3 regions of the Amycolatopsis sp. NPDC051045 genome follow, and region 2 is predicted to be linked to each of the others. Evidence: riboswitches for the same ligand, from Rfam matches in the RefSeq annotation. Region 2 holds a riboswitch; each other region holds the start of a gene.

Region 1 (10,193 bases), on a different contig from region 2:
TCGCCCGATGCGAGCACGGTCGGGCCCGGCGGCCGGCTGATCCGGCGCTGGTTGCCGGGCGGACCGGCCGGTGCCGGCCGCCGCCGGTGGGCACTGGCCGGCGTCCTCGCGGCGGTCGTGGTGATCGTCCTCGGCTCGGTCGCGCTCGTCGGTGGCCGTCCGGCGCCCGAGCCACCGCCCGCGCTGCCCAGCGCGCAGCCCGGCGAAAAACGGGCGGCGGAGGCACGTGCCGCGCCACAGGCCGGTCTCGTCGTCAGTGTGATCGGTCGTGTCCGGTCGCCGGGCCTGGTCACCGTGCCCCAGGGCGCCCGGGTAGCGGACGTGCTGCGAGCGGCCGGCGGCGCCGAGCCGGGCGCGGATCTCGGTGCGCTGAACCTCGCCCGCAAGGTGGCCGACGGAGAGCAGCTCGCGGTCGGCATCCCGGCGCCCGCCACGGATCCCGGCGCCCCGGCGGGCGGTGGGAAGGTCGATCTCAACACGGCGACCGTGGACCAGCTGGACACGCTGCCCGGCGTCGGCGAGGTGATGGCCAAGCGGATCGTCCAGTGGCGCACCGACCACGGCGGTTTCTCGAAGGTCGAGCAGCTGCGGGACGTCGATGGCATCGGCGAGAGCAAGTTCGCCCGGTTGCGGGAGCAGGTGACGGCCGGGTGAGCGCCTTTTTCGTGGCCGGTGTCCGGCTGGGTGTTGTCGGCGGGAGCGGGTTCGCCCGGTTGCGGGAGCAGGTGACGGCCGGATGAGTACCTTCCCCATCACCGATACCCGGCAGGACATGCGGCTGGTCCCGGCGGCATCGGCGTGCTGGCTGGCGGCGTTGGCCGGCCTGCTGCTCGGCTGGTGGACGGCGGTCGCCGCCGGTCTTGCCTCGGCGGTGCTCGCCGGGCTGGTGCTCTGGCGGGCCCGCGGCCGTCCCCGGGTCCGCGGCGCGGCGGCGGCGCTGCTGGTGCTGGGTCTGCTCGCCGCCGGTCCGGTCGCCTGGCGCATCCGCGACGCGCAGCGTGACGAGCTTCGCACCTTCGCAGCCGAAGGGCTGCCGGCGGCGTTGCGGGTCGTCATCGCCGAACGCCCGAAGCCCGTGCGCAGCGCGGGGTACGCCGACCGGCAGGCCGGTGCACGCTCGGTGGTGCTGGTGGCCGATGTGCGCACGGCGGCGGTCGACGGGCGGCCGGTCCCGTCGGCCGGCCGCGTCCTACTTCTGGCGCCGGTGGCGCCGTGGGCCTCGCTGCTGCCGGGCCAGGAGGTGACCGCGACGGGCCTGCTGATGCCGCCGCGTGGGTCGGACCTGACCGTGGCGGTGCTTTCGGTGCGCGGCCCGCCGGGGGAGCCCGGCCCGGCGCCGTGGTGGCAGCGGACGGCGGCCGAACTGCGCGCGGGCCTGCACGACCTGTGTCAGGCCTTGCCGGACGAACCGGCGGGCCTGCTCCCGGGGCTGGTGCTGGGCGACACAAGTGCGTTGTCCCCGCGCGTCGAGCAGGAGTTCGTCACCGCGGGCCTTGCGCACCTCACCGCGGTCAGCGGCGGAAACCTCGCGGTGGTCTGCGGGGCGGTGCTGCTCCTGCTGCGCCTGCTCCGGCTCGGGCCCCGGCTGTCGGCCGCGGCGGCCGGGACGTGCCTGGCCGGGTTCCTCGTCCTGGTCGGCCCGGAGCCGAGCGTGCTGCGCGCGGGGGTGATGGCGGCCGTGGCGTTGCTGGCCCTGGCGCTGGGACGGCGGGGTTCAGCGCTGCCGGCGCTGGCCTTCGCGGTGTGCGTGCTGGTAGTGGCGGATCCGGCGATGGCCACGGACTTCGGGTTCGTGCTGTCGGTGTGCGCCACCGCCGGGCTGGTCCTGCTCGCGCCCCGCTGGGCCGGGGCGCTGGTCCGCCGGGGGATCCCACTGGGCTTCGCGGAAGGGCTGGCGATCCCGTTGGCGGCCTTCCTGGTGACGGCGCCGGTGCTCGCGGGCATGGCGGGCTCGGTGAGCCTGGTCTCGGTGCTGACCAACGTCCTCGCCGCGCCCGTGGTGGCCCCGGCGACGGTGCTCGGCGTGCTGGCGACGGTCACCGGCCCGTGGTGGCCGGGCGCCGGGAAAGTTCTGGTGCACCTGGCCGACCCGGAGGCCCGGTGGCTGATCACGGTGGCCCGGCACGGCGCGCGGGCCCCGGGCGCGGTCGTCGCCTGGCCCGGTGGGTGGGCCGGCGGGCTCCTCGCCGCCGCGGTCCTGGGTGTGCTGGTGCCGGCGGCCCGGCACCGGCGCGTGCGGGTGCTGATGGCGGTACTCGTCGTCGGAGCGCTGCTGGTGTTCGTGCCGGTCCGGGTGCTGGCGCCGGCGTGGCCGCCGCGGAACTGGGCGATGGTCGAGTGCGACGTCGGTCAGGGTGACGCGGTCGTGTTGGCGACCGCCGAGCCGGGGCGGGCGGTCGTGGTGGACGCCGGACCCGAGCCGGGGCCGGTCGACGAGTGCCTGCACCGGCTGGCCGTCGACCGGATCCCGCTGCTGGTGCTGAGCCACCTGCACGCCGACCACATCGGCGGCCTCGCATCGGTCTTCGACGGCCGTGCGGTCGGCGCGATCGCGGTCGGCCCGGGGCGGTCACCGGAGTGGGCCTGGCGCCAGGTCGCCGCGGAGGCCGCCCGGCAGGCGGTGCCGCTGGTGGAGCTGAACCCGGGCGAACGGCTGGACTGGCCCGGCCTGGCGCTCGACGTGCTGGGTCCGCGGTACGTACCGGCCCGGTCGGCCGGGCAGCAGGACGGCACCACGATCAACAACAGCTCGGTGGTGCTGCGCGCGGAAACCCCGGTGGGCCGGGTCCTGCTGACTGGTGACGTCGAACTGGCCGCGCAGGCGGACCTGCTGGCCGAGGTCGGAGATCTGAAAGCGGAGGTGTTGAAGGTGCCGCACCACGGCTCGCGGTACTCGCTGCCGTCGTTCCTCGCGGCGGTGGCCCCACGGGTGGCGTTGGTCAGCGTGGGCGCGGGCAACACGTACGGGCACCCGAACAAGTCCACAATGGACACCCTGGCTGCGCTCGGTGCGCTCGTCACCCGTACCGACCTGGACGGCGACACGGCGGTGGTCACCGGAACGGCGATCGCCCGCCGCGGCGAGCCACGTGGGCCGCCACGCCGCTGAGCAACGGGGGCGGGCGGAGCGCCCGCCCCCGCGGGAGCTCAGTAGCCGAGTGCCTCGTTCACGGCCGCGGCCGACGGCGGCAGGGTCGCCTTGGGGCCCACGTGGTTCTCGATCGCGTCGAGGGTCTTGAGGCCGTCACCGGTGATCAGCAGGACCGTCTCGGCGTCCGGGTCCAGCTTGCCCGTCTCGACGAGCTTCTTCGCCGTGGCGACGGTGACCCCGCCCGCCGTCTCGGTGAAGATGCCTTCGGTGCGGGCGAGCAGGCGGATGCCCTCGACGACCTCTTCGTCGGACACGTCCTCGATCGCGCCGCCGGTGCGGTTGACGATGTCGAGCACGTACGGGCCGTCGGCCGGGTTGCCGATCGCCAGCGAGCGGGCAATGGTGTCCGGCTTCACCGGCTGGACCACGTCCAGGCCGGCGCGGAACGCGGCCGACACCGGGGAGCAGCCGGTGGCCTGCGCGCCGAACACCTTGTACGGGCTGGCGTCCACGAGACCGAGCTGACCCAGCTCGCGGAAACCCTTGTCCACCTTGGTCAGCTGCGAACCGGAGGCGATCGGCACGACGATCTGCGGCGGGATGCGCCAGCCGAGCTGCTCGGCGACCTCGAAGGCCAGCGTCTTCGAGCCCTCCGAGTAGTACGGCCGGACGTTCACGTTGACGAACGCCCACTTCGGGTGCTCGCCGGCGAGCTCGGTGGCCAGGCGGTTGACGTCGTCGTAGTTGCCGTCGATGGCGATGAGGTCGCCGTCGTACACCGCGGTGGTGAGGATCTTGGCGCGCTCGAGGGTCTTCGGGATCAGCACGACCGACCGCCAGCCGGCGCGGGCCGCGGCGGCGGCCGTCGCGTTGGCCAGGTTGCCGGTCGACGGACACGCGAGCACCTCGAACCCGAACTCGCGGGCCGCGGCCAGCGCGACGGCGACGACGCGGTCCTTGAAGGAGTGCGTCGGGTTGCCGGTGTCGTCCTTGACCCACACGCGCTTGAGGCCGAGTTCCTTGGCGAGGCGGTCGGCGCGGACCAGCCGGGTCGCGCCCGGCTCGGTGTTCGGGATCTCTTCGACGTTGGACGGAACCGGAAGGAGCTTCTTGTAGCGCCAGATGTTCTTGGGGCCGGCCTCGATGTCCTCACGGCGGACGCGGCCGAAGTCGTAGGCGACCTCGAGCGGCGAGAAGTCTTCGGCGGAGACGAATTCCGGGGCGAGCGGCTGCCGGTGGCCCTCTTCCTTCGACACCAGTTCGACGGCGGGACCGAGATCCGGGGTCTTCGTGGTGGAGGTCGTGCCGAGGGTTGCGGTCATCGCGAGGTTCCTTTCCTCATCTGCCCCGCCGAAGCGGGCCGGAATTGGCACCGTGGTCGTCAGCTATCCCGCGATCGCGGAATGACGGGCTGTACGCCGGTTGCCGGGGCTTCGTCGGGCCGTTCCCTCTGCCCCTCTGGATGAGCGGTATTCAGTTGTCGGTGCGCGCCCATCGGATCGCCCCGGGGCGTGCTGCCTCGGCTACACCGTACGACATCCCGCTCGCGCCGTGCCACGGTGGCCGCTCGACATCACCGGAGCGGGCGCACGGAAGCGCAAGTGAGAAGATTCCCGGGTGACCGCGCAAGCCACCGCCCCGGCCCCGCTGCAGCTGGTGCTGGGGGAGGAAGAACTGCTGATCGAGCGGGCCGTCCGCGAGACGCTCGCCGCCGCCCGCGCGATGGACTCGACCGCGGAGCTTTCCCGGGTGCGGGTGTCCGATCTCACAGCTCCCGAGCTGGCCGAACTGGTCAGCCCCTCGCTGTTCAGCGAAGGCCGGGTGATCGTCCTGGAGTCGGCGCAGGACATCTCGCAGGAGCTGGCCGACGCCGTGGCGGCCTACCTGAAGGACCCGGCGGACGGGGTCGTGCTCGTCGTCGTGCACACCGGCGGCGGGCGCAGCAAGGCGGGCAAATCGCTCCCGGCGGCGCTGAAGAAGGCCGGCGCCGAGGTCACCGAGTGCCCGAAGCTGACGAAGCCGGCCGAGCGGGAGCAGTTCGTGCGCCACGAGGTGCGCCGGGTGGGCGGCAAGATCGACCCGGCCGGGGTGGCCGCGCTCCTCGACGCCGTGGGCTCCGACCTGCGGGAACTGTCTTCGGCGGCGACGCAGCTGGTGGCGGACACCGGCGGGTCCGTCGACGCGGAGGCGGTCCGCCGCTACCACCGCGGGCGCGCCGACGTGACCGGGTTCGCGGTCGCGGAAAAGGCGGTCAGCGGCGACCGCGCGGCGGCGCTGGAGTCGCTGCGGTGGGCGATGCAGCTCGGTGTTCCGCACGTCCTGGTCGCCGACGCGCTGGCCGACGCGGTCCGCACGATCGCCCGGGTCTCCGGCGCCGGCCGGGGCAACCCGAACCAGATGGCCGGCGAGCTCGGCATGCCGCCGTGGAAGATCCGCAAGGCGCAGGGGCAGTCCCGCGGCTGGAACCCCGACGGCCTGGCCACGGCCATGCGCGTGGTCGCGCGGCTGAACGCCGAGGTCAAGGGCGTGGCGGCGGACCCGGGCTACGCGCTGGAGCGAGCGGTCCTGCAGGTGGCCGCCGCCAAGGGCGACCGCTGACGGCCGGGGCGCCACTGTCAACGGGGCGCCACTGGCAAGGCGACCACTGACCTGTGCTGGGTCGACGCACCGTGAACCCCGGCAGCTGAGCTCCGGAGAGGCCCCGCACAGCGCGCACGCCGCGCCGGCCGCCGTCGCCTCAGCCGCAGCGTGCGCCTGGTGTGGCCGCAGCTCTCAGCCGCACCTCTTCAGCCGCATCCGCGCATGAAGAAAGCCCCGGCCGAAGCCGGGGCTTTCCCAGAAATCAACCAGCTCAGAGCGCGTTGACGCGCTTCGCCAGCGCCGACTTCTTGTTGGCGGCCTGGTTGGCGTGGATGACGCCCTTCGAGACGGCCTTGTCCAGCTTCTGGGCGGCGTCGCGCTGCAGCTCGACGGCCTTGGCCTTGTCGCCGGACTCGGCGGCTTCGCGAACCTTGCGGATCGCGGTCTTCACCGAGGACCGGATCGCCTGGTTGCGCTGACGCGCCTTCTCGTTCGTCGTGATGCGCTTGATCTGCGACTTGATGTTGGCCATGAGGCAACTCCTGTGTTCACTCGGTGAGATTCGCCGCCGCGCTCGAACCGGCCCCGTTCGTGAGAACGGGCTTCCTCCATAGCGGAATGCCGCACGGCAACGAGCGCCCACTCTAACAGCCGGGCCGTCGGCGTCCGGAGCCGGGATCCGATCACCAGGAGTACCGTGGACGGCGATAGGGCCCAGGGTTCCCGCGCCCGTGGAAACCCGTAAGGGGTGCCATGAACGCCACCGCACTGTCCCTGGTCCTCGTCGCCGCCGTCGTGCACGCCGCGTGGAACCTGGCGGCCAAACGGGTCTCCTCCGGCGGCACCCAGTTCGTCTGGCTCTACTACACCGCTGCCGCCGTCGTGCTGCTGCCGGTCACGATCGTGCTGCTCGTCGTCGAAGACGATCGTCCACAGTGGAGCTGGCTGCTCGCCGCCGGGGTGACCGCGGTCCTGCACATCGCCTACGGCGTCGTGCTGCAGCGCGGCTACCGCGTCGGCGACCTCTCCGTCGTCTACCCGGTGGCGCGCGGCACCGGCCCGCTGCTGTCGGTGCTGGCCGCTGTCCTGGTCCTCGGGGAGCGGCCCGGCCCGCTGGGCCTGCTCGGCGCGTTCCTGGTCATCGCCGGGGTGCTGGTGATCAGCACCGGCCGGCGGGGAGGCGAAGGCACGCACGCCGTCGAAGCCGGTATCCGCTACGGCCTCCTGACCGGGGCCGTCATCGCCGGCTACACGCTCTGGGACGCGCATGCGGTGACCGGTCTCGGTGTGCCGCCGGTCGTCTACTTCGGGCTCGGCTCGGTCCTGCAGAGCGTGCTGCTCGTGCCCGGCGCACTGGCCGATCGCGCCGAGGTGGCGCGGATCTGGCGCGAGCAGCGTCGCGAGGTCCTCCTCGTCGCGGTGCTGTCGCCGATCGCCTACATCCTCGTGCTCTTCGCCCTCACCATGGCGCCGGTCAGCCTGGTCGCGCCGGCCCGGGAGCTGAGCATCGTGCTCGGCGGCCTCGCCGCGTGGCTGGTGCTGGGCGAGGGCGACGCCGCGCGGCGGCTCGCCGGGTCGGTGATCGTGCTGTCCGGCATCGCCGCGATTGCGGCCGCCTGAGCCCGTCGGGTAGGGATGGTCGGATGGAGATCCTGAAGAGCCGGTTGCTGATCCACCCGCGGGACGTCGCCGCGTCCACGGCGTTCTACCGCGACACCCTCGGCCTGGCCGTGGAGCGGGAGTTCCCCGGCGGCACCGTGTTCTTCCTCGGCCACGGCTCCCTGGAGGTCTCCGGCCGGGGTGAGGCGGGCTCGTCGCCCGATCTGGTGCTCTGGCTGCAGGTGCGGGACCTCGCCGGCGCCCTGACCGACCTGAAGGGCAAGGGCCTGGAGCCGGTGCGCGACGCCCGGCGTGAGCCGTGGGGCCTCGACGAGGCCTGGATCGCCGATCCGGACGGCACGCGCATCGTGCTGGTCGAGGTGCCCGAGGGTCACCCGATCCGCACGGACACCCGCTAGGCGGGCTTGACGGCACGCAGCTGCGCGGCGAGCGCGGCGAAGCCGGGGGGCTCCCAGGTCCAGGTCTGCAGATCGGCGAAGCCCGCGGCGGCGGCTTCGTCGGCCAGGACGTGCCTGCTCACGGGCAGCCACTTCTCGTGCGCGGACAGCAGTAACCGGCCGCCGGGGCGCAGCACCCGGAACAGCTCGGCGAACCCGGCCGCGCGGTCTTCCCACAGCATGACGTTGTTCACGGTCAGGACGACGTCGACGGACTCGCCGGGCTCGCCGGTGTGCGCCGCCGAGCCCTCGCGCAGTTCGGCCCGGTCGCCGCAGCGCTCGTGGCAGAACGCGAGCATCTCGGGGGAGGGGTCGACGCCGATGGCGCGCCCGGCCAGGCGGGCGGCGGCCTCCAGGCCGACGCCGGGGCCGGGCCCGACGACCAGGACGGTCTCGTCCGGCTCGATCTTCGCCAGGTCGACGACGCGGTGTTCGGTGGCGGCGTTGCCCCGGGCCATGACCCAGCCGCCGAGGCGGCCGAGCGCGCCGGACGGGTGACCGAACGTCCGGTCGAGGACGCGGGCGAACCCGCTGGTCTCCGGCGGGGGAGGGGGTGCCGGCTGGTGCGGTGTGCTCATACTTCGAGGGCACCACGGATCGCGAAACCCCGCATCGGGGATGACCCCCACCCGCACCCGGAGGGCCATGGGACCATAGAGGTGGCCATCCCCGACTTTCCGAGGACTCATTCGAGTGACAGCGCTCAACAAGTTCGCCGACACCACCTTCACGCCTCCGGAGCTCATCCGGAACTTCTGCATCATCGCGCACATCGACCACGGCAAGTCGACCCTGGCCGATCGCATGTTGCAGCTCACCGGCGTCGTGGAAGGGCGGGCCATGCGCGCTCAGTACCTCGACCGGATGGACATCGAGCGCGAGCGCGGGATCACCATCAAGGCCCAGAACGTGCGCCTGCCCTGGCAGGTCGACGGGCAGGACCACGTCCTGCACATGATCGACACGCCCGGCCACGTCGACTTCACCTACGAGGTCTCGCGGGCCCTGGAGGCGTGCGAAGGCGCGATCCTGCTGGTCGACGCGGCGCAGGGGATCGAGGCCCAGACGCTGGCCAACCTCTACCTCGCCCTGGAGAACAACCTCCAGATCATCCCGGTGCTCAACAAGATCGACCTGCCCTCGGCCGACCCCGACAAGTACGCGGGTGAGCTGGCCCACATCATCGGCTGCGAGCCGGACGACGTGCTGCGGGTCTCGGCCAAGACCGGCGTGGGCGTCGGCGCGCTGCTCGACGAGGTCGTGAAGATGGTCCCGGCGCCGCAGGGCGACGCCGACGCGCCCGCCCGCGCGATGATCTTCGACTCGGTCTACGACACCTACCGCGGCGTCGTCACCTACATCCGCGTCGTCGACGGCAAGATCACGCCGCGCGAAAAGATCAAGATGATGTCGACCGGCGCCACGCACGAGCTCCTCGAGGTCGGGATCATCTCGCCGGAGCCCAAGGCCAGCAAGGGCCTCGGCGTCGGCGAGGTCGGCTACCTGATCACCGGCGTGAAGGACGTCCGGCAGTCGAAGGTGGGCGACACCGTGACGTCGGAGCGCAACGGCGCCAAGGAGGCGCTGGCCGGCTACCGCGAGCCGAAGCCGATGGTCTACTCCGGGCTGTACCCGGTGGACGGTTCCGACTACCCCGAGCTGCGGGAGGCGCTGGACAAGCTCCAGCTGAACGACGCGGCACTGGACTACGAGCCGGAGACGTCCGTGGCGCTGGGCTTCGGCTTCCGCTGCGGCTTCCTCGGCCTGCTGCACCTGGAGATCACGCGCGACCGGCTCGAGCGTGAGTTCGGCCTCGACCTGATCTCCACCGCGCCGAACGTCGTCTACGACGTGGTGCTGGACGACGGCAAGGAGATCCACGTCACCAACCCGTCGGACTGGCCGACCGGGAACAAGATCGACAAGGTGCTGGAGCCGGTGAGCAAGGTCAGCATCCTGGCGCCGTCGGAGTTCATCGGCACGATCATGGAGCTGTGCCAGAACAAGCGCGGCCAGCTGCTCGGCATGGACTACCTGTCCGAGGACCGGGTCGAGCTCCGGTACAACCTGCCGCTGGGCGAGATCATCTTCGACTTCTTCGACACGCTGAAGTCGCGTACGCGCGGGTATGCGTCCCTGGACTACGAAGAGGCCGGTACCCAGGCGGCGGACCTCGTCAAGGTGGACATCCTGCTGCAGGGCGAGGGCGTCGACGCGTTCTCCGCGATCGTGCACAAGGAAGACGCCTACAACTACGGCAACCGCATGGTGAACCGGCTTCGCGAGCTGATCCCGCGGCAGAACTTCGAGGTGCCCATCCAGGCGGCCATCGGCGCCCGGATCATCGCCCGCGAAACGATTCGCGCGATCCGCAAGGACGTTCTGGCCAAGTGTTACGGCGGTGACATCTCGCGAAAGCGGAAGCTGCTGGAGAAGCAGAAGGAAGGCAAGAAGCGGATGAAGAC
Region 2 (10,193 bases):
GAACCCGATGCCCTTCTGCTCCAGCACCGGCGCGAGCTGGTCGAACGGCTCGCCCAGCAGCACGAGGTCGGAACCGATCATCCCGAGCACCCGCACGGTGTCCTCGGCCCACTCGGCGAGATCGGTGCGCGGGGTCGGCTGGTGCAGCATGGTGACGCTGCCGCCGGCCAGCCACACGGCCTGCACGGTCGGCGCGATCAGCACCGGCGCCGCGGCCAGCACCGCGACGGCACCCCCGCGCTCGAACCCGCCGGCGACCAGACCACCGGCGATCCGCCGCGCTTCGGTGTGCACCTCGGCCCAGGTCCGCCGGACCGGCTCCTTCGGCTCCCCGGTGACCATGCCGCGCTGCTGTCCCCGCTTCGTCGCGGTGGCGACGAGCGTGTCCACGAACCTGCTCATGGCGCAAACATTACTGGGACCCCGGCACCCGCCGCGTGGCAACGCGGGAACAGCTGTCACTCCAGCAGTTCGGACGCCTCCAGCCACCGGCCCTCGACGTCCTCGATCTCACCCCGGACGCCCTTCAGCTCGGCGTTGAGCTCCATCAGCTTCGCCGGGTCCGTCGCGGCCGCCAAGAGCGACGCGTGGAGCTTCTCCTCCTTGGCGTGCAGCTGGTCGAGCTTGCGCTCCAGCCGGCCGAGCTCCTTCTGCGCCGCCCGCAGGTCCGCCGCCGACTTCTTCGCCTCGGTCTTGGCCGCCGTCGGGGCCGTCGCGGCCGCCGGTTCCTTCGCGAGCGCGCGGCGGTTCAGGTACTCCTCGATACCGCCCGGGAGGTGGGTGATCCGGCCGTCGCCGAAGAGCGCGACGATCGTGTCGCAGACGCGTTCGACCAGGTAGCGGTCGTGGGAGACGACGACCATCGTGCCCGGCCAGCCGTCGAGGAGGTCCTCCAGCTGCTGCAGGGTGTCGATGTCCAGGTCGTTCGTCGGCTCGTCGAGCAGCAGCACGTTCGGTTCGGCCATCAGCAGGCGGCACAGCTGCAGCCGGCGCCGCTCGCCGCCGGAGAGGTCCTCGACCGGCGTCCACTGCCGGGCCGCGGGGAAGCCGAGCTTCTCGCCGAGCTGCGAGGCCGTCATCTCCTGCTTGCCGAACACCACGCGCCCGGCCACCTGCTCGATCGCCTGCAGCACGCGCAGGTCGCCGGGCAGGTCGTCGAGCTCCTGGCGCAGGTGCGCGAGCGCGACCGTCTTGCCCTCGACGCGGCGGCCGGTCGTGCCCTCGACGTCGCCGCCGAGCAGCTTCAGCAGCGACGTCTTGCCGGAGCCGTTGACGCCGACCAGGCCGATCCGGTCGCCCGGGCCGATCCGCCAGGTGACGTGGTCGAGCAGCGTCCGCTCGCCCACCGCGTACGTCGTGTCTTCCAGCTCCAGCACGGACTTGCCGAGCCGCCGCTTCGCGAACGCCTGCAGTTCGACGGAGTCGCGTGGCGGCGGAACGTCGGCGATCAGCGCTTCGGCCGCTTCGATCCGGTAGCGCGGCTTCGACGACCGGGCCTGCGGGCCGCGGCGCAGCCACGCCAGCTCCTTGCGGGCCAGGTTCTGCCGCTTCTCCTCGGCCGTCGCCGACAGCCGCGCACGCTCGGCGCGCGCGAAGATCCAGTCGGCGTAACCGCCTTCGTACTGCTCGACGCGGCCGTTCGCGACCTCCCACGTCACGGTCGCGACGGTGTCGAGGAACCACCGGTCGTGGGTGACGACCACGACGGCGATCCGGCGCGCGAGCAGGTGGTCGGCGAGCCAGCGGACACCTTCGACGTCCAGGTGGTTGGTCGGCTCGTCCAGCACGACGAGGTCGAGCTCGCCGGTCAGCGCAGCGGCCAGCGCGACCCGGCGCCGCTCGCCACCGGAGAGGTTGGTGGTGGGCGTGTCGAGCCCGATCGCGGTGATCCCCAGCCCGTCCACAATGGACCTGACGCGGGCGTCGGCGGCCCATTCGTGCTCGGCGCCGTAGCGTTCGAGCACGAAGTCGCCGACCGTGCTGCCGTCCGGCAGTTCCGTGCGCTGGGTGACCACCGCCATCCGCAGGCCGCCAACGTGGCTGACCCGCCCGGAATCCGGCTCGGCGAGTCCGGAAAGGACTTCCAGCAGGGTGGTCTTGCCGCCACCATTGAGGCCGACGACGCCGATGCGCTGCCCGGCCGCGACGCCGAGGGAGACGCCGTCCAGCAGTGGCTTCACCCCGTAGGACTTGCTCACCGACTCGAGATTGACCAGGTTGGCCATCCGTTCAGCCGATCCTCTCTTTGGGAGACACTGCCACGATGACGAACCGCGTCGCCACGACCTGCGTCGTGTCGTCCACGGTGAATTCCGGATCTTCCAGCGCGGCGCGCATTTCGGCGCTCTGCCAGTACTCCGTGTGGTCGGCGCGCCATTCGGCGACGCTCGTGAAGCCCTCGCCCTCGTCGAGCGCGTGCTGCAGATCCACTTCGGACAGTGGCAGGACGCGGACCTCGGTGGTCTCGAGCACCGCGACCCCTTCGCCCGCCGAGTCGATCATCAGCTCGCGCTCGCCGACGACGGGCAGCTCTTCGCCGTGCTTCTCGTATTCGGCGACCAGGCCGGTGGTCGAAGTCTTGTCCCCGCGCAGGATCGCCGCGACCAGCTGGTCGCGCAGCGGGCCGGGGAACGCGAACTCGGCGCGCTTCACGCGTGCACCCGCGGCGTTGCCGGGCGCGGCGCGTCGTCCCCGCCGACGACGCGGGCGCCGGGGACCGGGCCGTGGGCCACGCGGACCGTCCGGCACACGCCGGCGCCCGACAGCTCCGCGGCGACCTCCACCGCCGACTGCGCGTCTTCGCAGAGGAACGCGCACGTCGGGCCGGAGCCGGACACCGTGCCCGCGAGCGCGCCCGCGTTGACGCCCGCCCGGAGCGTGCGGCGCAGGTCGGGCCGCAGCGAGACCGCCGCCGCCTGGAGGTCGTTGCCCAGCAGGAGGGCCAGCTGACGCGGGTCGCCCGAGGCCAGCGCCTCGACGACCGGCGTGTGCGAGCCGATCCGGGGCGGGTTGCCCGCCGCACGCAGGCGATCGAGCTCCTTGAACACCTTCGGCGTCGACAGCCCTTCGGCGTCGAAGGCCAGCACCCAGTGGAACGTGTGCCGCGACAGCACCGGGACGAGCTGCTCGCCGCGCCCGGTGCCCAGCGCGGTGCCGCCGTAGAGCGCGAACGGGACGTCGCTGCCCAGCCCGGCGGCGATCTCGGCCAGCTCGTCGCGGGTGACGTCGAGGTTCCACAGGCTCGCCAGCCCGACCAGCGTCGCCGCCGCGTCGGCGCTGCCGCCCGCCATGCCGCCGGCGACCGGGATGCCTTTGCGCAGCACCACCCGGACCTTCGGCTCACCGGTGCGGCCGACGTGCGCGGCCAGCGCCTCGACGGCCCGCCAGGCCAGGTTTTCGGGACCGGTCGGGACCGCACCCTCCCCCTCGCCGTAGACCTCGATGCCGGGCTCTTCGGTGACCGCGACGGTCACCTCGTCGGTCAGCGACAGCGCCTGGAACACGGTCACCAGCTCGTGGTAACCGTCTTCGCGCAGGTCGTCGACCGAAAGGTGGAGGTTGACCTTGGCCGGGACCCGGACGGTGACTGGGGGCGGAACTACGGCGAGCACCCGACCAGCCTACGTGTCCCCGCCGCCCCGCTCCCCGCCAGCCGTGAATGCCACCTCGAGGGACTCAGCGTCCCTCAAGGTGGCATTCACGGACGTTCGGGCCAGGTCAGGCGGCCGCGACACCCTGCGGGCCGCGGGCGGTGTAGGTGACGTGGCCACCGCGCTCGGCGACCCACGCCAGGGCGGCGTCGGCCCGCTCGCCGCGGACGCCGAGGCGGAACCGGCCGACCGGGGTGTCGCCGATGCGGGTCAGGCCGCCGCCGATGGTGGCGAACTCGACGTCGAAGCGGCCCGCGGCCTCGGGCAGCAGCGCGCCCACCGACGCGAAGCCGACCAGCACGACGTCGGCGGAGCGGTCGTAGCGCGCCACCTGCGAGCGGGTGGTCTCGATGGCCGGCAGCAGCGCCTGCGCGGTGCGGCTGGCCGGGTCGGAGATCAGGTCGAGCACCGTGCCGCGCTCGACGACCGTGCCGTCCTCCAGCACCGCGACGTCGTCGCAGATCCGGCGGACCACGCCCGCGTCCGGCGTCGTGACGACGACGGTGACGCCCAGCTCGGACCGGGCCCGGTCGAGGACGGCGAGCACCGCGCCGGCCTCCTCCGGGTCGATGCCGGCGGTCGGGTCGTCGGCGAGCAGCACGGCGGGGGCCGCCGCCAGCGCCTTCGCGACCGCGACGCGGCGGAGCTGACCGGCGGACAGCTCGCCGGGACGCTGCGTGGCGCGCTGGGTCAGGCCGACGAGGTCGAGCAGCGAGCCGACCCGGCTGCGGCGCTGCGGGCCGTCGACGCCGAGCTGCTCGAGCGGGGAAGCGATGTTGCCGGCGATGGTGCGCTCGGCGATCAGCTCCGGCTTCGTGGAGACGACCCCGAGCTGACGGCGGATTTCGCGGAGGCGACGGCCGTCGAGGGTGCCGGTGTTGAGGCCGTCGAGGCGGACGACGCCGCGGTCGGGGCGCTCCTGCAGCGCGATGCAACGGGCGAGGACGGACTTGCCGGACCCGGCGGGACCGACCACGCCGAACAGCGAGCCGGCCTGGACGTCGACGCTCACGTCCCGCAGGGCGAGGACCGAGTTTCCGTTGGCAGCAAAGGACTTGGACAGATTTTCGACGGTGATCACGAAAGCTCCAGAAAACAGGGCGCCGCCACACGTGGGCGCGCCCGGCCGCAAGCGAATGTCCGTCCGCTATGGACGGTGCGTGAAGAAGGGTGAGACGGCTCGGACTAGCTCAACGGGAGCGTCGACATGCGGTCACGGAGCGGCGGCCTTCGTCGACAACGCGACGCTTGGTCAGCAGCAGGGGGCGAGCTACCCTCTTCATCGAAAACGGCCTCCATCGGTCCTGGCGGTAGCACCTGCCCTGTGGAGGGTGGTTGCTGCGACTTCGGCGAGCCAGGTCTCTCAGTCGCTCGGGATGGACGTAATGAGTAAAACCGATCCCGAGGAGCGAAAGCAAGCCTGTCGGCCCAGATCACACGAGTGGCGGCGTCCGGATCGCGAGATCGCACGCCAAGAGGCGTATTTTCGCCGCTTCCACTGTGGAACCGACGCAGGAAGGCGGCGCGGGAGGCTAACGCGCGGCGGCGATCCGGGCGAAGTCGTGCACGTCCAGCTGCTCACCGCGGGTCCTGGGGTCGATCCCGGCGGCCGTCAGCAGCTCGCCGGCGCGCTCGGCCGAGCCCGCCCAGCCCGCGAGCGCGGCGCGGAGCGTCTTCCTGCGTTGTGAGAAGGCGGCGTCCACCAGCCCGAAGAGCAGTTCCCGGTCTTCGGACGCCGTCTCGTCGCCGCGTTCGAACGCGACGAGCGCGGAATCGACGTTCGGCACGGGCCAGAACACCGAGCGTGGCACGGCGGCGACCTTGCGTGCGCTGCCGTACCAGGCGAGCTTGACGCTCGGCACGCCGTAGATCCGGCTGCCGGGGCCGGCGGCCATCCGGTCGGCGACCTCGGTCTGCACCATGACGAGACCGGACTTCAGCGAGGGCACCTCGGCCAGCAGGTGCAGCACGACGGGGACGGCGACGTTGTACGGCAGGTTGGCGACGAGGGCGGTCGGCTCGCCCAGTTCCTCCCGGGTGACGCGCATGGCGTCGGCCCCGACGACGGTGAGGTTCCCCGCGGCCTCGGGCCCCCGCTCGGCGACGGTCTCGGGCAGCCGCTCGGCGAGCTTGGGATCGATCTCGACGGCCACCACCCGCGCACCGGTGGCGAGCAGCCCCAGGGTCAGCGACCCGAGCCCGGGGCCGACCTCGAGGACGACGTCGTCCGGCCCCACCTTGGCGAGCTCGACGATCCGGCGGACGGTGTTGGGGTCGTGCACGAAGTTCTGCCCGAGCTTCTTGGTCGGCCGCACGTCCAGCTCGGCCGCCAGCCCGCGGATCTCGGCAGGTCCCAACAGTTCAACCACCGGGCGAGCCTACTTGAACGCGTAACTCGCGTGATCAGCGGCGGAACTCACGTGATTGAAGACGTATCTCGCGTGACTGGGAGCGTCACGCGGAAAGGCCCCCGTCCACGGAGGACGGGGGCCTTTCCGGATGAAAGCGTCAGGCCTTCTTGCCGCAGACCGGCCAGGCGCCGTAGCCGCCGCGGGCGTCGCGGACCTTCTCCGCCACCGCGATCTGCTGTTCGCGCGAAGCCTGGTTCGGCAGCGCCGCGTACTGCGAGCCGCCGTAGGCGTTCCACGTCTGCTTGTCGAACTGCAGGCCGCCGTAGTAGCCGTTGCCGGTGTTGGTGGCCCAGTTGCCGCCCGACTCGCACTGCGCGATGCGGTCCCACGCGGAACCGTCGCCGATTTCCGGGTTCGGGGCCTTCTTCGACCCGACGTGCACGATCTTCGGCTTCGGCTGGGTGATGACCTGCTCGGAGACGGTCTCCCGCCCGACCTCTTTGCCGTTCTTCTGCGTGACCTTGTAGGTCACCATCTTCTCGCCGGGCGTGCCGGGGTCCTCGACCTTGGTCTTGCCCTTATCCAGGTCCGGGTCGTCGACGCGCTGCTCGGGCGGGGCGATGGTCTCCTTCTGCTCGACCGTCGAGACGCCGGTGCGGCTGATGTGCACCTCGGCGCCGTCGGTCAGCTTGACGTCCAGACCACCTTCGGCGGCGTCCTCCGGGCCCAGTGCGAGCTTGTACTCGCCCAGGAACTCCTTCGTGGTGACGGCCGTCGTCTTCACCTGCTTCGGCGCGTTGGCGCCGTCGAACAGCGTGATGTTCTTCAGGGTCTTGACCACGACGGTCGCGCCCTCGAGGGGCAGCTCACCGTCCTTCGGCATCGACATCCACGTGCCGGGCTTGTCCATGCCGGCCATGCCGAGCTGGCCGAGCGCGTCACCCAGGTGGGTCGCGCGGACCCAGGACGTGTGCTCCGCGCCGTCGACGATCAGCTTCAGCTGACGGCCGCGCTCCAGCTTGATGACCCCGCCGTCGCCGACCTCCGCCTGCGGGGACGGGGAGAGCGAGTCGTGCGCGCCGACGGACAGGCCCGCGTCCTCGAGCACCTCGCCGACGGTGTCGCCGAACGAGTGCACGGTCTGCTGGTGCCCGTCGACGTCGACGGTGACGCTCTTGTTCATCGCCAGCGCGGCCGCACCGCCACCGGCGACGCTGATCATGACGCTGAGGACGGCACCCTTGAGGAACCGGCGCTTCCAGACCTTGGTCGTCTCGCGGAGACCCTCGTCCAGCACGGCCTTGCGGGCGGCCGGGGAAGCGGTGCGATCCGCCTCGGTCTCGTCCGGGATGACGATCGGCGGCAGGTACGTCGTCTCGGCGTTGATGAGCCGGATCAGCTCGTCGACGTCGACGTCGATCGACGCCATCATCGCGTCGGCGTCCGGGCCTAGTGCGGCGAGGATGTCCTGCTGCGTGATGTTCGGGTCATCGGAGAAGTCGAGCTGGCCGTACGCAGTGTCTTCGAAATCGCGCTCGAGGACGGCCGCGGAGCGCGCTCCAGCCTGTCTGCTACCTGTCACCGGGTCGTTCCCTTTCCCAAGACATCGTTCGGGGCGACGTCTTTACGTCTGGGCCCGCAGCCGGCGCCATCGTCACGGTTCCAGGCCGTACCGCTCCTGGTTCCGCTTCCCCGACGTGCACTGACGTGACTGTGGGCGTAGCAGTCGGCAACTGCAGTGCGCAGTACCGACCGGCACGATCACGGGACAGTAACGGGTCCTGGCGGGTTGCGCAAACACCCCCCGGAGTGTCGTGATCCGGGTCACTCCTCAGGTGGAGGAGTCCGGAACCCTGATGTCGCAATGCGTTCAACCCGTTGTGACGCTGGGGAGTCGGTAGATCCGCTCGGCGGTGGTCCGGACCGATTCGGCGACTTCGTGGACAGCTTCGCCCCTGAGCGCCGCCAGGTGACGGACGGTGTAGGCGGCGCCGAACGGCTCGTTCGGCCGCCCACGGAACGGGTGGGGGGTCAGAAACGGCGCGTCGGTCTCGACGAGGTACTGCCCCGCCGGGCAGAGCCGAGCCGCCTCGTGGAGGCCTCTCGCGTTTTTGAACGTCACGGTGCCCGCGAAGGAAAGGACATACCCCGCGTCGACGCACTTGCGGGCCATTTCCGCGTCTCCGGAAAAACAATGGAAAATTACGGCATTCGGCGCACCCTCTTCGGCCAGGATGCGCAGCACGTCGTCGTGGGCTTCGCGGTCGTGGATCATCAGCGGCTTGCCCAGCCGCTTCGCGAGGCCGATGTGCCAGCGGAACGCCTCCTGCTGGGCGTCGTGCGGCGAGTAGTCCCAGTAGTAGTCGAGACCGGTCTCGCCGACGGCGACCACGCGGTCCCCGGCCGCCAGGCGCTCCACCTCGGCCTTCTCGGCCTCGCCGAACCCCTTGGTCCGGGTGGGGTGGATCGCGACGGCGGCGAACACGCGGGGGTCCCAGCCCGTGGCCTCGGCGGCCCAGCGGGCCGAAGCGAGGTCGTCCGCGACCGTGACGACGCGGGCGACGCCGGCGCGCTCGGCGCGGTCGACCATGGCCGTGACATCGGCCGCGGTGACCGCGCCGCACGCGTCGAGATGGGTGTGCGCGTCCACCACCGACACCGGGAGCCGGTCCGGGACCGGCGGCAGCTCGCGCTTCTCGTCACCCATGCATACCTCTTACTCCTTGACGATCGGTGCCCACTCCGGGCCGGTCTCGCCGAGCGCCGGGTCGAGCTTGGTGAACAGCGGCGACGGCTTGGCCAAGGGCTTGCCGACCTCGATCGGCTTCGACTCCCACTTCGCCTGCTCGGCCGTGTAGTCGCCGGTGAGGATCGGGTTGACCCGGCCGTCGATGTCGAGGTCGTCGACCTCCTTGAGCTCCGGCTGGGCGGCCCAGACGCCGGTGCCGCCGAGGGCCTCGTGGACCTTCTGCGCCGAGTGCGGCAGGAACGGCGTCAGCAGCGTGTTGGCGTCCGAGACCACCTGCAGCGCGGTGTGCAGCACGGTGTCGCGCCGCGTGGGGTCGTCCTTGAGCTTCCACGGCTCCTGGTCGGAGATGTACTTGTTCGCCGCGGTGACGACCTTCATCGCCTCGGCCGCCGCCAGCTTGAACCGGGACCGGGCCAGGTGCGCCCCCGCGGTGTCGAAGGCCTTGCGGGACAACGCCTTCAGGTCTTCGTCGGCCGCTGTCGGGGCCTCCGGGCGCGGGATGGCGCCGACGTTCTTGTGCGCCATCGAGATGGACCGGTTGACCAGGTTGCCCCACTCGTTGGCCAGCTCGAAGTTGGTCCGGCGGACGAACTCGTCCCAGGTGAAGTCGGTGTCCTGGGTCTCCGGGCCGGCGACCGAGATGAAGTACCGCAGCGTGTCCGGGCCGAAGTCGCGCAGGAAGTCCTCGACGTAGATGACGCGCCCGCGCGAGGTCGAGAACTTCGAGCCGCTCATGGTGAGGAACTCGCTGGAGACGATCTCGTCCGGCAGGTGCAGGCGGCCGTACTTGCCGGGCTCGCCGCCCTTGTCGCCTTCGCCGTTCTGCCCGAACAGCAGCGCCGGCCAGATCTGGGCGTGGAAGGTGATGTTGTCCTTGCCCATGAAGTAGTACGACCGGGCGTCGGCGTTGTTCCACCACTCCTGCCAGGCGTCCGAGTTGCCGGAGCGCCGGGCCCACTCGACGCTGGCCGAGAAGTACCCGATCACCGCGTCGAACCAGACGTAGAACCGCTTCAGCGGCTGGTCGCGCCAGCCGTCGAGGGGGATCTTGACGCCCCAGTCGAGGTCGCGGGTGATCGGCCGCGGCCGCATGTCGTCGATCAGGTTCTTGGTGAAGTTGAGGACGTTGGGGCGCCAGTCGTTCTTGGTGCCCAGCCAGTCGCCGAGGGTCTTGGTGAACGCCGGCAGGTCGAGGAAGTAGTGCTCGGTCTCGACGAACTTCGGCGTCTCGCCGTTGATCCGCGACTTCGGGTTGATCAGCTCCGCGGCGTCGAGCTGGTTGCCGCAGTTGTCGCACTGGTCGCCGCGCGCGCCGTCGTACCCGCAGATGGGGCAGGTGCCCTCGACGTAGCGGTCCGGCAGCGTGCGGCCCGTGGAGGGGCTGATCGCGCCGCGCGTGGTCTTCGGCACGACGTAGCCGTTGCGGTGCAGCGCCAGGAAGAT
Region 3 (10,193 bases), on a different contig from region 2:
CGACGGCTGGAACACCACCGTGACCAGCGCGAACACCCCGGTGACGGCCAGCAGGAACCGGCTGCGCTCGTAGCCGGCCAGCAGCAGGAGGCCCAACGTCGCCAGCAGCGCGCCGCGCAGGTCGCCGCCCAGCCGGAACTGGAGGGCGCCGACCAGGTCGAGCAGCGGGACGGCGGCCAGCGCCCCGAGCGTGCCGAGCAGGAACCGGCCGGGGCGTGGCGGCCGCAGCTCCCGCCAATACCAGACGGCCACCGCGAGCACCACACAGGCGAGGGCGGCGAGCCAGCCGAGCGTCGCCGACGGCACCACGTCCGCCGCGACGGCGGTGATCGAAACCCGCTCGCCGACGGTGGTCCCGCCGGTGCCGAGGCCGTGGAGATCCTGGGACACCTGGTAGCCCGTCGCGAACGGCGCGAGCGGCGCGGGCTCGTCCGGCACCAGGTCGACGGCCACCATCACGAGCTGCGCGAATCCCAGCGCGGCCAACGGGAACCAGTACCGCCGCGAACTCCCCATCGCCTCAGGGTAGCGGGCGCGGGTTTCCCCGCAGCAGGGCGACGAAGGCGGCGGCGAGCAGGATCAGGGCCGAGACCAGCACGCCTGCCATGTCCGCCGAAAGCACCAAAACGACCAGGGCGAACGCGACCGCGGTGAGCAGGACGAACCGGCTGCGCTCGTACGCGGCGAGCAGCAGCAGGCCGAGCGTGGCCAGCAGCGGGCCACGCAGGCCGTCGCCGAGCCCGAACTGCCAGGACCCGACCAGGTCGAGCAGCGGGACGGCGAGCACCGCGCCGACCGTGCCGAGGACGAACCGCCCGGTGCGGACGGGCCGCAGGGTTACCGCGTACCAGACGGCCGTGCCGGCGACCACCACGCCGAGCGCGACCAGCCAGGCGGGTCCGCCCGGCAGGCTGCCGCCCAGGGCGTGGAAATCGTCCAGGGCCATCCACTGGAGGCGGCCATAGGTCGGCCCCGCGGAGTGCGCCGGTCCGAGGAGGAAGTTCGCGGCCCCGGCTTCGGCCCGGCTCCGGCGCGCCAGCAGCTGCGCCGCGGCCAGGCCGATCTCGGCGAAGCCCAGCAGTGCCAGCGGAAACCAGAAACGTGGCCCTCTCCCCATCGGCCCAGGCTAGCGCTCAGCAGAAGGGCGGCAGCTCCCGCGGGTCGCCCACCGGGGCCCAGCGGCCGTCCACCTTCGCGTACTCCCAGCGGGCTCCGCGCGCGACGATCTGCCGCAGCGCCAGCACCACGCGGTCGACGTGTTCCTCCGTGCTGCCGAGGCCGAGGCTGACGCGGACCGCCTGCTGCCCGTCGCCGCCGGTGACGCCGATCAGCCGCTTGGCCGCGATGTGCGCGCAGAAGGCGCCGTCGCGCACGCCGATGCCGTACTCGGCCGACAGCACCGCCGCGAGCCAGCCCGGGTCGAAGCCGTCGACGACGAAGCTGACCGTGCCGACCCGGTCGACCGGCGAGTCGAACAGCCTCAATTCGGCGCAGCCCGGGATGCCCTCGAGGCCCTTGCGGAGCCGCGCGAGCAGGGCCTGTTCGTGCGCCTCGACGGCGTCCCAGTTCCGGCTGAGGGTTTCGCACGCGACGCCGAGCGCGTACACGCCGACGGTGTTGGGCGAGCCGGCTTCGTGGCGCTCCGGGCCGGTGTTCCAGACGACGGCGTCTTCGGTGACGAGCTTGGTCGCGCCCCCTCCGGCCAGGTACGGCCGGGCCGCGCGCAGCCAGTCGGCGCGGCCGATCAGCGCGCCCGCGCCGAAGGGCGCATATAGCTTGTGGCCGGACAGCGCGACGTAGTCGACGTCCAGTTCCTTGATCGAGATCCGGCGGTGGGGGGCCAGCTGGGCGGCGTCGAGCGCGATGCGCGCGCCGTGCTTGCGCGCCACGGCCGCGATCTCCGCCACCGGGAGCAGCTCACCGGTCACATTGGACGCTCCGGTGACGACGACCAGACGCGGTCCCTGCGGGGCATCCGCGAGCGCTTCGTCCACAGCGGACACCGCGGCCAGCCGGGTGCGCGGGGTCGGCAGCCGCCGGACGTTCGGGCCCGTCCACGGCAGCAGCGCGGCGTGGTGCTCGGTGTCGAACACGATCACCGTGGTGTGCCGCGGCAGGCTGCGGGCGAGGAGGTTGAAGGAGTCGGTGGTGTTGCGGGTGAAGACGACGGTGTCGGTCCGCCGGGCGCCGGCGAACCGGCGCAGGACGTCGCGGGTGCGCTCGTAGAGCCGCGTGGAGACCTGCGAGGCGAAGCCCGCGCCGCGGTGGACGCTGGCGTACCAGGGCAGGAACTCGTCGACGGCGCTGCGGACCGCGTCGAGACACGGGGCGCTGGCGGCGTGGTCGAGGTTGGCGTAGCCGATGTCCCCGCCGGTCACCAGCGGCACCCGCAGCGACGCGCCGGCGACGGCGGGGATGCTGGACGAGACCACGGTTTCGAGCTGGGTGCGGTCGATGGCGAGAGTCATCGGTGCCTCCTCGGCAGTCCGGGGGACCCCCGGCGAGGGGCCCGCGCTTGCCCGTCGCACGACGCGACCGGCCTGGTCTTCACCCGGGGCACCCCACCGCGGTAGGAGGGTTGCCGGCCAGCAAGCCGGGGCTTCGCGCTGGCACTCATGACCTGGTCCAGAAGGTAACCGAGAGTGCGCCCGGCGGCCAACCCCGCCCCACATTCTGAGACGCCGCTCACAGGCAGTGGCCGCCGAAGGGAGCCGCCGACAGTGCCCGGCTTCGCGGCACGAAGATCCGCTACCGGCCGGACTCGCCCCTCCAGCGAGCCAGGCGCCCGGCCCGGTCGACGGCGCGGAGCCGGCGTTCGGCGGCGTCGCGGACGGCGCTCGTCGTGACGACCAGCAACTGGTCGTGCTCCTGCAGCCGGCTGGTCTTCTCCGGGGTGAAGCCCGTGCCTTCGCGCACGACCAGGCTGATCGTCGCCCCGACGGGCAGCCGCAGCTCGGAGAGGTAGACGCCGTGCAGCTTCGAGCCGGGCTGGATGCGGACCTGCAGCAGTTCGGCCCCCAGCTCGTCCAGCGGTGCGGAGTCGACGTCGATCTCGTACGCCTCGGACTTCTTGGCCAGCCCGAGCCGGCGCGCGAGCGGGCCGAGCGTCGCCCCCTGCACCAACGTCAGCACGACGACCAGCACGAACACCGCGTCGACCAGCCGCTGCGCGCCCGGCAGGCCCTGCGACAGCGGGATCATGGCGAGCACGATCGGCACGGCGCCGCGCAGCCCGGCCCACGACAGGAACGCCTGTTCCCGCCACGGCAGCCGGAACGGCAGCATCGACAGCACGACCGACACCGGCCGCGCCAGCAGCAGCACGACCGCGCCCGCGACCAGGCCCGGCACGATCGCGTCGAGCAGGCGGCCCGGCGAAGCGAACAGGCCGAGCAGCACGAACAGCCCGATCTGCGCCAGCCAGCCCAGTCCTTCGGCGAACGAAAGCGTGTCCGACCGGTGCGGCAGCCGCGAATTGCCGAGCACCAGCGCGGCGACGTAGGTGGCGAGCAGCCCGGACGCGTGCAGCAGCTGCCCGGACGAGTACGCCACGACGCACACCGCGACCGTGGCGAGCGGGTAGAGCCCGGTCGCCGGCAGCGCGGCCCGGCGCAGCGCGAACCCGCCGAGCCAGCCGAAGGCCAGCCCGATGACCAGGCCCGCCGTCAGCTCGTAGACCACCAGCAGGGGCAACGTCCAGTCCACAGTGGTGCCTTCGGCCAGCACCACGACGGCGATGTAGGCCGGCGCGTCGTTGATGCCCGACTCGAGCTCGAGCGTTCCGGTGAGCCGTTGGCCGATCCCCGCCGTGCGCAGCACCGAAAACACCGCGGCCGCGTCGGTGGAGGCGAGCACCGCGCCCCACAGCAGCGCCAGCCGCCAGTCGAGGCCCAACAGCCAGTGCAGGGCCGCGCCGGTGACTGCCACGCTCACCACGACGGCCACTGTGGACAGTGCGATTCCGCTGCCCAGCGCGGGTTTCACGGCCGACCACCGGGTGGTCAGGCCGCCTTCGGCGAGGATCATGACGAGCGCGGCGAGGCCGAGCGACTGGGTCAGCTCGGGGTTGTCGAACCGGACGCCGAAGCCGGCTTCGCCCAGCAGCACGCCGATCCCCAGGTACAGCAGCAGCGAGGGCAGGCCGAGCCGGATCGACACGCGCACGGCCAGCACGGAGGCGAGGAGCACGACGCCGCCGACGCCGAGCAGCACGGGAAGCTGGTCCATGCCGCCTCCCTCCCGAGTGCCGTGGGGCCCTCAGAATAGTGAGGCGACGAGGTTAACTCGTTCGTGTCCCGCTGCCCGGCGCCGGACAGCCGGTGTGTTAAGGCCCCGCAACGCCACCGAGCGCGTCCAGATCGACACCGAGGGCGGCGAACGGCTCCCCCGCCGCCGGCAGCACCTTGACCGCGCGGTGCCCGTCGCGGGCCACCCAGCCGGCGTCGACCGCCCGATCGAGCAGCGCCGCGGGCAGGGCCCCGGCGAGGTGGTCGCGGCGCTCCGTCCAATCCAGACAGTCGCGCAGCAGCGCCCGCCGCCCGGCGGCGACCGGCACACCGAGATCCGCCAGCACCTCGCGGCCACGCGGGGTCAGCGCCAGCCCACCGGCCACGTCGAGCAGGCCGGCGGCGAGCATGCCGTCGCGGAGGGCGACCCCGAGTTCGCCGGCGAGGTGGTCGTAGCAGGTCCGCGCGAACCCGAGCCGCCGCGCCCGCAGCGACGACTTCAGCCCCGTCACCGGCCGGTGCCCGGAAGTTTTTCGGGGGCTCCGGGTGGCGGAGTCCCCGGCCCGGGGCGGAGCCCCGAATGTCACGGCGTGCTGGGCCAGGTGCTCGATCAGCTCGGCCACGCGCGGGTCGGCGATCCGGACGTAGCTGGCGCGGCCCTGCTTGACGCGGGCGACGAAACCGGCACCGGCCAGCCGGGTGACGTGCTCGCTGGCCGTCGAGAGCGCGATCCCGGCTGCCTTCGCGAGCTCACCGACCGTCCAAGCCCGCCCGTCCAGCAGCACGAGGCACATGGTGGCCCGGCTCGGGTCGGCGAGCACCGCGGCCACCTCGGCCAGCGCGATCGTCTCCATGCCCCCACGCTACGGCCCGCACCCTTCGCCCGCGGCCGAACCTTCGCACCCAGCCGGACGACACGCGTACCTGGACGGACGACACGCGTACCCAGGCGGACGACACGATGACCGCGCTGCGGGCGTCGGTGTGTCGTCCGGCTGCGTACGCGTGTCGTCCGGGTGAGTGCGCGTGTCGTCCGGTTCGGGGCGTCAGCGGGCCTTGAGGAACTTGGCCGCCAGCTGGACGGCCGGGCCCGAGTCGTTCGAGTCCTCCAGGACCACCGCGAAGGCCACGTTCCCGCGGTAGCCGACGAACCAGCCGGTGGCCTGCTTGCCGTCGCCGAACTGGGCGGTGCCGGTCTTGCCGAAGACGTTCCCGGCGGAGGCGGCCGCGTGGCCGGTGCCGCTGGTCACCACCGCGCGCATCAGCTTCCGCACCTCGCCGAGCGCCGACGCCGGCGGCGGCGAGTAGCCCTTGACCACCGTGGTCTCGAGGTCGTGCCACAGCCTCGGCGTGATCGCCTTGCCGGTGGCGACCGTGGCGGCCATCAGCGCGCCGCCGAGGGCGCTGGCCTGGATCCGCCCCTGGCCGAACCCGTCCTCGACCTGCTCGTCCTTGCTCGCGGCGGGTTCGACCTTCCCCAGTTCGGTCTTCAGCCCGGGGATCTCGTAGTCGGCGTTGAGGCCGAGTTCGTCAGCCGCCTTCTTCAGCCCGTCCGCGGGCAGCCCGAGCGCGAGCTGCCCGAACGTCGTGTTGCAGGAGCGCGCGAACGCCGTCTGCAGGTTCGTCGCGCCCAGCTCGAAGCCCTCGTTCTTGACCGTCCGCGTGCCGATCGTCGCGACGCCGGGGCAGTCGACCGGCGAAGCCGCGGTGAGGCCGCTCTGCTGGACCGCCGCCACCGCCGTGGCGATCTTGAACGACGAACCCGGCTCGTACAGGCCGTTGAGCGCCTTCGGGGCGTTCCCGGCGGCGGCGTTCTGCGCGACGGCGAGGATGTCGCCCGAACCCGTGTCGAGGGCGACGAGCATCGCCGACCCCTGGTAGCCGTCCACCGCGGCCTGGGCCGCGCTCTGCGCAGCCAGGCTCAGGCTCGACACGAGCGGCTTCGCCCCTTCGGCCGACGTCTTCCCGAACAGCGTCTCGACGCTCTTCCCGCCGGTGTCGACGCGCTCGACGGCGAAGCCCCCGCCGGCCGCGGCCGTGACCTGCCCGGTGAGCGCCGAGCGCAGCAGCGGGGCCGGGTTGCCGTCCACCGGCCGCACGCCGCCGGCGCCGCTGATGAGCAGCGGCTTGCCGTCGCGGTCGGCGACCGCGGTGGTGTCCTGCGCGGCGGTGCTGATCACCAGCCGCTGGCCCGCCTCCAGCTTCGGGTGCAGCAGCGACGGCGCCCAGTGCACGAGCCACTTGCCGCCGGCCTGGGCGAGCTCGAACGGCACGTCGTAGGTCCAGACCTGGCCCGGCTTCAGCGTCCACGACAGGCTGAACGTGCCGCTCGTCTGCTTCGCCCCGGCCGCGGTCGGCTGCAGGACGGCGAGCTTGGCGGCCACCGACGCCGGGCTCAGCGTGTTCCGCGTGCTCCGCAGGGCCACCGCGGCAGCCGCGTTGTCGTCGGTCAGCCGGGCGGCCGCGTCGGGGTTGTTCTCGGACAGGTCCTGCAGGTACTCGGTGATCGCCGAGTTCGGGTCGTGTGCGCCGGGGCTCTCCACCGCGGTCGCCCCGGTGGCCGCTTCGGGTGCCGAACTCCCGCCGTTCAGCAGGAAGAACGCGGCCACCAGCACCACGACGACCAGCAGGGCGCCGCCGATCAGGATGCCCCGTCTTTTGGCCGGACTCATTCCGCGTACCCCTCCCCCAAGGTGCCGCCCCCGGAACGGGGGTGGCCGGTCGAGTCTGCACCCTACCGGCCACCCCCGGCAATCAGGCCTTCACCACCGCCGCGGTCACCTTCGTACCGTCGCCGACCGTGCCCGCGAAGCCGTCGCCCGCCGGGCCGTAGGTCACCGACGTCGCCAGCGTCTCCGACGCGAGGAACTCCTCGTGCCGCTGCGCCGCCGCCACGACATCGGCAGGCGCGTCGACCGTCAGCGCGATCCGGTCGGCGACGTCGAGCCCGGCGTCCCGGCGGGCCTGCTGCACGACGCGGACCAGGTCGCGGACCAGGCCCTCGGCCGCCAGCTCCGGCGTCACCTCGGTGTCGATCAGGACCAGCCCGGACCCGCCGGGCAGCTCCGCCGCCGCGCCACCGCCCTTGGCGACCAGCCGCCGCTCGAATTCGCCCTCGTGCAGCGCGATGCCGGCCGCGACGACGGCGCCGCCCCGGAACGACCAGTCGCCCGCCTTGACCGCCTTGATCACCGTCTGGACGTCCTTGCCCAGGCGCGGGCCGGCGGCGCGGGCGTTCACCGCGACCTCGAACCCGCCGTGCGCGGCGACGTCGGTGGTCAGCTCGACCTCCTTGACGTTCACCTCGTCCCGCAGGATGTCGGCGAACGGCGCCATCGAGTCGGCGTCGGCGGCCGCCACGACCAGCGAAGACAGCGGCAGCCGCACGCGCAGCTTGTTCGACTTCCGCAGCGACAGCGCCGACGACGCCACCTGCCGCACCCGGTCCATCGCGGTGACCAGCGCCGCGTCCGCGGGCAGGTCGTTCGCGTTCGGCCAGTCGGTCAGGTGCACCGAGCGGCCGCCGGTGAGGCCGCGCCAGACCACCTCGGTGGTCAGCGGCAGCAGCGGCGCGGCCACCCGCGACGTCACCTCGAGCACGGTGTGCAGCGTGTCGATCGCGTCCTTGTCGCCCGCCCAGAAGCGGTCCCGCGAGCGGCGCACGTACCAGTTCGTCAGGACCTCGAGGAAGTCCCGCACGGTCTGGCACGCGCCGGCGACGTCGTAGCTGTCCATCGCGTACTCGACGTCGGTGACCAGTTCGTGCGTCTTCGCCAGGACGTACCGGTCGAGCACGTTCGGCGAGTCCGTGCGCCACCGGCCGTCCACGCCCTCGGCGTTCGCGTACAGCGCGAGGAAGTAGTACGAGTTCCACAGCGGCAGCACGGCCTGGCGGACGGCGTCGCGGATGCCCTTGTCGGTGACGACGAGGTTGCCGCCGCGCAGGATCGGGCTCGCCATCAGGTACCAGCGCATGGCGTCGGAGCCGTCGCGCTCGAAGACCTCGTTGACGTCCGGGTAGTTGCGCAGCGACTTGGACATCTTCGCGCCGTCCGAGCCCAGCACGATGCCGTGCGAGACGCAGGTGCGGAACGCCGGCCGGTCGAACAGCGCCGTCGCGAGCACGTGCAGCAGGTAGAACCAGCCGCGGGTCTGCCCGATGTACTCGACGATGAAGTCGCTCGGGTAGTGGTGCTCGAACCACTCGGCGTTCTCGAACGGGTAGTGCACCTGGGCGTACGGCATCGAACCCGAGTCGAACCAGACGTCGAGGACGTCCGGGACGCGGCGCATCGTGGACTCACCCGACGGGTCGTCCGGGTTCGGCCGGGTCAGCTCGTCGATGTAGGGCCGGTGCAGGTTGTCCAGCCGCACGCCGAAGTCGGCCTCCAGCTCGTCGAGCGAGCCGTAGACGTCGGTGCGCGGGTAGGCCGGGTCGTCGGACTGCCACACCGGGATCGGCGTGCCGAAGTACCGGTTGCGGGAGATCGACCAGTCGATGGCGTTCTCCAGCCACTTCCCGAACTGGCCGTCCTTGACGTTCTCCGGGTACCAGGTGATCTGCTGGTTCAGCTCGACCATCCGGTCCTTGAACTGCGTCACCGCGACGAACCACGACGACACCGCGCGGTAGATCAGCGGGTTGCGGCAGCGCCAGCAGTGCGGGTACGAGTGGTCGTAGGTTTCGTGCCGCAGCAGCAAAGCACCCTGCTGCGCCGCGGAACCCGTGCCGTTCTTGAGGTCCCGCACGATGTTCGGGTTGGCGTCGAAGACCTGCTGACCCTCGTAGTCCGGCACGGTCGCGTCGAACTTGCCGTGCGCGTCGACCGGCGTCACCGGCGGGATGCCGGCGGCGTCGGTGACGAGCTTGTCGTCGGCGCCGTACGCGGGTGCGATGTGGACGATCCCGGTGCCGTCGTCGGTGGTGACGTAGTCGGCGGCCAGCACCTGGTGCGCGTTCTCGGTGCCGGTGAAGTACGGGAACGGGGGCGCGTAACGGGTTCCGAGCAGCTGCGCGCCGGTGTAGTGCGCGACGATCGCCGGCTCTTCGCCGAGTTCACGTGCGTACGCGGCCACCCGCGCTTCGGCGAGCAAGAACCGCTTGCCTTCGCTCTCCACGACGACGTACTGCACTTCGGGGTGCACGGCGGTGGCGAGGTTGGACGGCAGCGTCCACGGCGTCGTCGTCCAGATCAGCAGGTAGGTGCCGTCGAGCTCGTTCCCGTTGCCCTGCAAGCGGAAACCGACCGTGACGGCCGGGTCCTGGCGGTTGCGGTAGACGTCGGAGTCCATGCCCAGCTCGTGGTTGGACAGCGGCGTCGCGTCGCGCCAGCAGTACGGCAGGACGCGGTAGCCCTCGTAGACGAGTCCCTTGTCCCACAGGCGTTTGAACGCCCAGAGCACCGACTCCATGTAGGTGACGTCGAGGGTCTTGTAGTCGTTGTCGAAGTCGACCCAGCGAGCCTGGCGGGTGACGTACTCGCGCCACTCGTCGGTGTAGCGGAGGACGGACTCCTGCGAAGCCGCGTTGAACTTCGCGATGCCCATCTCTTCGATCTCGGACGTCTCGGTGATGCCGAGCTGGCGCATGGCCTCGAGCTCGGCGGGCAGGCCGTGGGTGTCCCAGCCGAACCGGCGCTCGACCTTGCGGCCCTTCATCGTCTGGTAGCGCGGCACCAGGTCCTTGACGTACCCGGTGAGCAGGTGGCCGTAGTGCGGCAGGCCGTTGGCGAACGGCGGGCCGTCGTAGAAGACGTACTCGTTGTCGCCGTGTTCGCCCGTGGGGCGCGCGTCGATGCTCGCCTGGAACGTCCGGTCCGTCTCCCAGTAGGCGAGGACCTGCTTCTCCAGTGCGGGGAACGACGGCTGGGACGGAACTCCTGCGCCGTCGTCGAGCTGGGCCTGGGGGTACATCCGGGTGCTCCTCGGTTCGTCGCTCACGTACGGACGACCGGCTCCCGCACCGGT

What was found. Region 2 has a riboswitch for S-adenosylmethionine ahead of AB0M80_RS23665 (ATP-binding cassette domain-containing protein). Riboswitches for the same ligand answer to the same signal wherever they lie in the genome.
Region 1: linked by a shared signal. The riboswitch ahead of thrC (threonine synthase) and the one ahead of AB0M80_RS23665 (ATP-binding cassette domain-containing protein) in region 2 are both predicted to bind S-adenosylmethionine.
Region 3: linked by a shared signal. The riboswitch ahead of AB0M80_RS42135 (aminotransferase class V-fold PLP-dependent enzyme) and the one ahead of AB0M80_RS23665 (ATP-binding cassette domain-containing protein) in region 2 are both predicted to bind S-adenosylmethionine.

The regions. Positions count from the first base shown of each region.
Region 1 is NZ_JBFBCC010000005.1:265,167-275,359, forward strand. It holds gene AB0M80_RS14980 (ComEA family DNA-binding protein) at 1-654, shown strand, start outside; gene AB0M80_RS14985 (ComEC/Rec2 family competence protein) at 737-3,109, shown strand; gene thrC (threonine synthase) at 3,148-4,413, opposite strand; SAM riboswitch class I at 4,427-4,560, opposite strand; gene holA (DNA polymerase III subunit delta) at 4,709-5,689, shown strand; gene rpsT (30S ribosomal protein S20) at 5,943-6,203, opposite strand; gene AB0M80_RS15005 (DMT family transporter) at 6,425-7,291, shown strand; gene AB0M80_RS15010 (VOC family protein) at 7,315-7,689, shown strand; gene AB0M80_RS15015 (class I SAM-dependent methyltransferase) at 7,686-8,306, opposite strand; gene lepA (translation elongation factor 4) at 8,422-10,193, shown strand, end outside.
Region 2 is NZ_JBFBCC010000010.1:1,374-11,566, forward strand. It holds gene AB0M80_RS23645 (fatty acyl-AMP ligase) at 1-402, opposite strand, end outside; gene AB0M80_RS23650 (ABC-F family ATP-binding cassette domain-containing protein) at 459-2,225, opposite strand; gene AB0M80_RS23655 (ASCH domain-containing protein) at 2,230-2,652, opposite strand; gene AB0M80_RS23660 (4-(cytidine 5'-diphospho)-2-C-methyl-D-erythritol kinase) at 2,649-3,611, opposite strand; gene AB0M80_RS23665 (ATP-binding cassette domain-containing protein) at 3,718-4,731, opposite strand; SAM riboswitch class I at 4,943-5,033, opposite strand; gene rsmA (16S rRNA (adenine(1518)-N(6)/adenine(1519)-N(6))-dimethyltransferase RsmA) at 5,183-6,019, opposite strand; gene AB0M80_RS23675 (transglycosylase family protein) at 6,159-7,583, opposite strand; gene AB0M80_RS23680 (TatD family hydrolase) at 7,872-8,708, opposite strand; gene metG (methionine--tRNA ligase) at 8,718-10,193, opposite strand, start outside.
Region 3 is NZ_JBFBCC010000039.1:19,684-29,876, forward strand. It holds gene AB0M80_RS42125 (hypothetical protein) at 1-516, opposite strand, end outside; gene AB0M80_RS42130 (hypothetical protein) at 521-1,117, opposite strand; gene AB0M80_RS42135 (aminotransferase class V-fold PLP-dependent enzyme) at 1,134-2,468, opposite strand; SAM riboswitch class IV at 2,507-2,621, opposite strand; gene AB0M80_RS42140 (potassium/proton antiporter) at 2,749-4,227, opposite strand; gene AB0M80_RS42145 (metalloregulator ArsR/SmtB family transcription factor) at 4,325-5,080, opposite strand; gene AB0M80_RS42150 (penicillin-binding transpeptidase domain-containing protein) at 5,273-6,898, opposite strand; gene ileS (isoleucine--tRNA ligase) at 6,981-10,139, opposite strand.